DNA from 2 places in the Sagittula sp. SSi028 genome. Region 1 is predicted to be linked to the other one. Evidence: riboswitches for the same ligand, from Rfam matches in the RefSeq annotation. Region 1 holds a riboswitch; the other holds the start of a gene.
The links. Region 1 has a riboswitch for thiamine pyrophosphate ahead of thiD (bifunctional hydroxymethylpyrimidine kinase/phosphomethylpyrimidine kinase). Riboswitches for the same ligand answer to the same signal wherever they lie in the genome.
Positions count from the first base shown of each region.

Region 1 (3,382 bases):
GGCGAAAGCCTTCATCCGGGGCCCCGTCTCTCCCACATAAGCCTTGCCAAACGCCCCGATTCCCCCTAAAGGCCACCCTTCACGCGGGGTGACAGCCTTGGAGGCACCCCCATCATTTTAGGAGATACAAAATGGCTGGTGAGATTCCCGATCTTCACGCCGAGATCCGCACGGGGACAGGCAAGGGCGCCGCTCGTGCAGCACGCCGCAACGGCATGGTTCCCGGCGTCGTCTTTGGTGGCGACAACGACCCCCTGTCCATCCAGATGCCCTTCAACGTCCTGTTGAAAAAGCTCAAGGACGGCCGCTTCAAGTCCACCCTCTTCAACCTGAAAGTCGAAGGCCAGGAAGACGTCCGCGTCATCTGCCGCGACGTTCAGCGCGACGTGGTCAAGGACCTGCCGACGCACTTCGACCTGATGCGCCTGCGCCGCACCTCGAAGGTTAACCTGTTCATTCCCGTCGAATTCGTCGGCGAAGAATCCGCACCCGGCATCAAGAAGGGCGGCGTTCTGACCGTTGTTCGCCCCGAGGTGGAACTGGTTGTGACCGCAGGTGAAATCCCCGAGAAAATCACCATCGACGTGTCCAAACTGGCCATCGGCGACATCGTCCACATCTCGGACGTGACCCTGCCCGAAGGCGCCAAGCCGACCATCGACCGTGACTTTGTCATCGCCAACATCTCGGCCCCGTCGGGTCTGGCGGCGTCGGACGATGAGGACGAAGGCGAAGAGGAAGCAGCAGAGGCATAAGTCCCTCTCGCGCTTGCGATTTTCCGAAGGCCCCTGCATCTGCGGGGGCCTTTTTCGTTGCGCCATGCCCTGCTCAGACGCGAAAGGTTTAAAATGTCCCGTCATCGCCGAACGGGGGTGGGAGGAAGCCTTTACCGTATCCTGCCTGTGCCACGTCACCGCGCGCCAATGCTCCGGCGCGGGATCGCTGAACCCTCCCCACGCACCGCACACATCTATGGGGCCCCGTCCCCCGCAGTGCCAAAAACAAAGGCGCGCCAGCATTCGGGCGCGCCTTGTCGTATCGTCAGCGTATAGTCACCGCAGCACCTGTGACGCCCGTTCGGGGCGCGCGCGCGGGCTGCGGCTTAGGCCAGCTGTTCTTTGACCTTGGTGATGATGTCCTCGACCGAGAGGCCCAGACCTTCGAGCATGGACAGATCGATGCCCTTTTCTTCGAGCATGGAGGTCACGGCCTCGGCGTCGAGATCGGCCAGCGCGGACAGGTCGATGCCGCTTTCGCTGATCTTTGCCATGATTTCATCGGTGCCCCCAAAGGCGTTCATCGCCTTGCCCAGCATATCACCAAGTCCCATCGTCATTCTCCGTCATGTTGGATTGTCGTTCTGATGCACCCAAGGTCCCATTCTTTGCCCCGCAGCGCAAGATCGTAGACCCGTCACGCATCAGGGAGTTTTCATAGGCTTTTCCCCCGAATGCGGCGGTCTGCCGCCCTGATCCGGCGCACGCCAAGTCATTCAGAGGTTGTGGTCCCCTGACAGGCAGGCTAGCTTCTGGCGCAACATCCGTTGGGGTGCCCCATCTTGGGGCTGAGAGGCGCAGCCGCGCTAACCCATCGAACCTGATCCGGACAATACCGGCGTAGGGAACGGAGACTGACTGCCACGGAGGCCTGAATTCCGTGTGCGCGCTCCCTCCTTACGTCGATGGAGGTAGCGATATGACGACCCAGACAGCCAATAAACGCGTGGCGTGGCCATCAGCCCTGACCATTGCCGGATCGGACAGCGGTGGCGGCGCGGGCATTCAGGCGGATCTGAAGACCTTTTCAGCGCGCGGTGTCTTTGGCACCAGCGCGATCACCGCGATCACGGCGCAGAACACCTGTGGCGTGGCGGCGGTGAGCACCCTGACGCCGGAAATGGTGGCGGCACAGATCGCCGCCGTGCTGACGGACATCCCCCCCAAGGCGGTCAAGATCGGCATGCTGGCCACTGCCCCCATCGTGGATGCGGTGGCGCAGGCGCTGCGCGGATACACGGGGCCGGTGGTGCTGGACCCTGTGATGGTGGCGAAATCCGGCGATGCGCTGCTGAACCCCGAGGCCGAGGCAGCGCTGACGCTGATGTTGTTGCCACGGGCCGAACTGCTGACCCCGAACCTGCCAGAGGCCGCGCGGCTGTTGCGCCAGCCCGTCGCGCAGACAGAGGCGGAGGTTGTGGCACAGGGGCGCGCGCTGTGTGAGCTTGGCGCGCAGGCAGTGCTGATGAAGGGCGGTCACGCCAGCGGGGCCGTGTGCACCGACCGTCTGGTCACGGCCGATGCGGTGGTCGCGTTTTCGCGCCCGCGCATCGAGACGCGCAACACCCATGGCACCGGCTGCACCCTGTCCTCGGCCATTGCGGCGGAGCGGGCCAAGGGCGTGGCCCTGACGGACGCGGTGGCCCATGCCCATGACTGGCTGCACGGGGCCATCACGGCGGCGGATGATTTGGGGATCGGGTCCGGTCACGGGCCGGTGCATCATTTCCACGAGGTCTGGACATGACGCAGGCCACCGTCCTCGGGGCCGGTGTGGCGGGGCTGTGCGTGGCCACCGAATTGGTGGCGCGCGGGGTGTCTGTCACGGTCTACGACCCAAGGCCCGCCCCCGGACCACATGGCTGTTCGTGGTGGGCGGGGGGCATGTTGGCCCCGTTTTGCGAGGGCGAGACCGCCGAGGATGCGGTGCTGCGCCACGGGCGCGGGGCGGCGGCGTGGTGGCAGGCGCAGGGCGTGGAGTTGCACCATCGCGGCACGCTGGTGGTCACGCTGGGCCGGGACCGGCGCGAGCTGGACCGCTTTGCCCGTCGCACGCAGGATCACGAGGTGGTGGATGCCGCCGATCTGGGCGGGCTGGAGCCGGATCTGCAGGGGCGGTTTTCGCGCGGGCTGTTTTTCGACCAAGAGGCGCATCTGACCCCGCGCGCGGCTTTGGCGCGTTTGCAGGCGGGCTTGGTCGCGGCGGGGGTGTGCTTTGCCACCACGCCGCCACGGGCGGGCGGTTTGACCTTTGATTGCAGGGGGTTGGCGGCGCGCGATGTGCTGCATGATCTGCGCGGCGTCAAAGGCGAGATGGCGGTTCTGCGCTGTCCCGAGCTGGCGTTGACGCGGCCTGTGCGGCTGCTGCACCCGCGCTATCCGCTGTATGTCGTGCCGCGCGGTGATGGCGTTTACATGCTGGGCGCCACGCAGATCGAAAGCCATGACACGCGCCCCCGCGTGCGGTCGGTGCTGGAGCTGCTGAGCGCGGCCTATGCGCTACACCCCGCCTTTGGCGAGGCGGAGCTGGTGGAGATCGGCTGTGATGCGCGCCCCGCCTTTGCCGACAACCTGCCGCGTCTGCGCAGGCGGGGGCAGACCTACTA
Region 1 covers NZ_JBLZNC010000003.1:297,088-300,469, reverse strand. The annotation lists gene ACN5AZ_RS07625 (50S ribosomal protein L25/general stress protein Ctc) at 132-755, shown strand; gene ACN5AZ_RS07620 (hypothetical protein) at 1,103-1,330, opposite strand; TPP riboswitch at 1,535-1,640, shown strand; gene thiD (bifunctional hydroxymethylpyrimidine kinase/phosphomethylpyrimidine kinase) at 1,696-2,523, shown strand; gene ACN5AZ_RS07610 (FAD-dependent oxidoreductase) at 2,520-3,382, shown strand, end outside.

Region 2 (3,382 bases), on a different contig from region 1:
GACAGCCCCTTGGCAATGATTGCCCCCAGCGGCACAAGCAGAAACGCGGCGCTAAGCCCGATCCATACCGTATCCAGACCCCGTGTGACCCCGTGGCCGTCGCGCCGCATCACATCACGGTCCAGCCCCATGCCAAACCCGCCATGCGGCGCCACCGTCAGCGCCACCACACCGGCCCCGATCCCCAAGGCCACTTGCAACAGACCCAGCGTCGCCGCACGGCCAAAGTCAAAATCAAACCGCATCGCCTGATAGATCGCCAGTTCAACCGTCGTGGCACGCGGCCCCCCACCCAAAGTCAGCGCCACCGCAAAAGACGTCAAACAGATCACAAAGATCACCACCAAGGCGCCCGGTGCGACCCGCGCAATCACGGGCCAATCGATCACCCGCCACATCGCCCACCGCCCCAGACCCAAGGACGCGGCGAGGCGCACAGGTTCCGTCGGTTGCGCCTGCCAGCCATTCAGCAACATGCGCACGGCAAGTGGCAGGTTGAAAAACACATGGGCCAGAACGACCCCGTGCAACCCGTAGACATCAATGCGGGACAGGCCCAGCAGCGCCAGAAGATCATTCACCACGCCCGAGCGACCAAAAACCGCAATCAGCCCCATGACCGCAACGATTACCGGCAGAATGAAGGGCGCGCCCATCAGCGTGACCAGAATCGCCCGCCCCGGAAATCTTTGGCGCGTCAACGCTCGGGCGACGGGAATGGCTAGCCCCACGCTGAACACGGCAGACAAAGCCGCCTGCCAGACAGTAAAGCGCAACGCCTGCCAATCGCCGGGCCCGAGGGCGGTCAACCCCCCGGCCCGAACGAGCATGACACTCACCGGCCCCAGCGTCAAAAGCGTCAGCGCCAGCCCTGCCGTTATTGCGAGAGCGCGGCGCGCCATGCCTCGATGGCCTCATCTCGCAGGGCGGCGGCTGTGTCTTCATCGTAGAACAGAACATTTTCCGGCAGGTCGAGCTGCTGGAACCCCTCTGGCCAATTCGCGGGGTCCTGTGCAGCAGGGATCGACCAGTTGCCCGTCGCGATCATGGATTGGAAATCATCCCCCAAAATGAAATCCATGAACGACTGCGCCAGTTCCGGCTGGTCGCTGTTTGCAACCTTGGCCGCAAGTTCGACCATGAAATAATGCCCTTCGGGGAAAATGGCGGCCTTCTTGGTATCGTCCTCTTCGGCAATCAGGTGGTAGGCCGGCGACGTCGTATAGCTTAGCACCATGTCCGCCTCGCCATCGGTGAACAAACCGTAGCTTTCGGACCAGCCTTTGGTGACGGTGACGATCTTGGGTGCCAGTTTTTTCCAAGCAGCCTGCGCGCCGTCGCCGTAAACCGCCTGCACCCACAACACCAGTGCAAGGCCGGAAATGGAGGTGCGCGGGTCTTGGATCACCAACCGCAGATCATCCGGCGCATTCAACAGCGCATCAAAGGACTCCGGTGCTTCGGTCTTTGTTGCGTCATAGACGAAAGCTGTGTGGCTGTAGTTGAACGGCAGGAAGGTGTCATCTTCCCAAGCGATGGGCAAGGTTAACCCCGATAGGTCTACACCATGCGGCGCGAACAAGCCGCTGTCGCGCGCGGTCTTCGTCACGTCCGAGTTCAGGCCGATCACAACATCCGCCTCGGTGCGCTCACCCTCCAGCATCAGTCGCGGTAACAGCTCTCCCGGTTTGAATTGCAGATCACAGGCGCAGTCAGCCTCGAACAGCTCTTCGATTTTCGGCCCCGGCCCCCATTCGCTGGTGAAATAATCGGGGGCGTAAACTGTCAGGACTGGATCCTGCGCCGCCGCAGCGGTCGCCAAACACAATCCCGCGGCAAATATCGATGCCTTCATGGCACACTCCTGTATTTGCGGCGAGGGGGAGCGTCACACGGGCGGTCAAGCCTGTGGTCACCTTCCCTCCGCCGGTGTTAACCGGTTCAGGTTCAACGGGTTTATGCGTTGCGCAAATCTCAGACAGGACACCGCCTGCCACCCCGAGGTGGCGCGAGATTAGGGGGCCGCCGCGCCAGAGACAAGCCGAAACCCCTTGAGCGCATGGCCATGCTGGCCTAGACCACGGGTCGCAAAGGAGAGCCGCCCATGAGCCTGAATACATTTGGCCACCTGTTCCGCGTCACCACCTGGGGTGAAAGCCACGGTCCCGCCTTGGGCGCGACGGTTGATGGTGTCCCGCCGGGCATCCCCGTGGACGAGGCGCTTTTGCAGCATTGGCTGGACAAGCGAAAGCCGGGCCAGAACAAGTTTACCACGCAACGCCGCGAGCCTGATGCCGTGCGCATTCTGTCCGGCGTGTTCGAAGGCGTGACCACGGGTACCTCGGTCCAACTGATGATCGAGAATACCGATCAACGGTCCAAGGATTATGGTGATATTGCCGAAAAATTCCGGCCCGGTCATGCGGATATCACCTATTACCAGAAATACGGTATCCGCGACTATCGCGGAGGCGGTCGTTCATCGGCGCGCGAAACAGCGGCCCGTGTGGCAGCGGGCGGTCTGGCGCGGGCGGCGCTGTCTGAATTGGCGCCTGCCGTGGAAATCACGGGGTACATGACGCAAATCGGGCCGCATAAGATCGACCGCGAACGGTTTGATGCAGCGCAGATTGCGCAGAACCCGTTTTGGACCCCCGACGCACAAGCGGCAGATGAATGGGCCGACTACCTTGATGGCCTTCGCAAGACCGGCAATTCGGTGGGTGCCGTGATCGAAGTGGTCGCCCGCGGAGTCCCCGCAGGGCTTGGAGCGCCGATCTACGGTAAACTCGACACCGACCTTGCTGCAGCAATGATGTCGATCAACGCAGTAAAGGGCGTTGAAATCGGCGAAGGCATGGCAGCGGCCGAGCTGACCGGTGAAGAGAACGCCGACGAGATATTCTTGGGCAATGATGGCCAGCCGACCTATTCCTCGAACCATGCCGGGGGCGTTTTGGGCGGCATTTCCACCGGGCAGGATGTGGTCGTGCGTTTCGCCGTGAAACCGACCTCTTCTATCTTGCGCCCGCGGCAAACGATCACAAAATCAGGTCAGGCCACTGATATCATCACCAAGGGCCGGCATGACCCCTGTGTCGGCATTCGCGCCGTTCCCGTTGGCGAGGCGATGATGGCCTGCGTTCTGCTGGACCATTTGCTGTTGCATCGCGGACAAATCGGCGACCAAGGCGGGCGCATCGGGTAACTTTTTAGAAGTCGTCCCAAGCATCGTCACCGCCGGACGGCTCTCCAGCTACTGCTGCGGCAGGTTTTGCCGGTTTGGCTGCGGGAGTATGGGGCTGCGTAGGTGCCACTGCTTTGGCATCGTCTTGCCAATTTGCTGCCTGCGCCGCCGGTTTCACTGCTACGGGAGCAGGCT
Region 2 covers NZ_JBLZNC010000004.1:382,195-385,576, reverse strand. The annotation lists gene ACN5AZ_RS10490 (thiamine/thiamine pyrophosphate ABC transporter permease ThiP) at 1-902, opposite strand, end outside; gene thiB (thiamine ABC transporter substrate binding subunit) at 878-1,855, opposite strand; TPP riboswitch at 1,902-2,011, opposite strand; gene aroC (chorismate synthase) at 2,105-3,208, shown strand; gene ACN5AZ_RS10475 (methyl-accepting chemotaxis protein) at 3,213-3,382, opposite strand, start outside.
Region 2: linked by a shared signal. The riboswitch ahead of thiB (thiamine ABC transporter substrate binding subunit) and the one ahead of thiD (bifunctional hydroxymethylpyrimidine kinase/phosphomethylpyrimidine kinase) in region 1 are both predicted to bind thiamine pyrophosphate.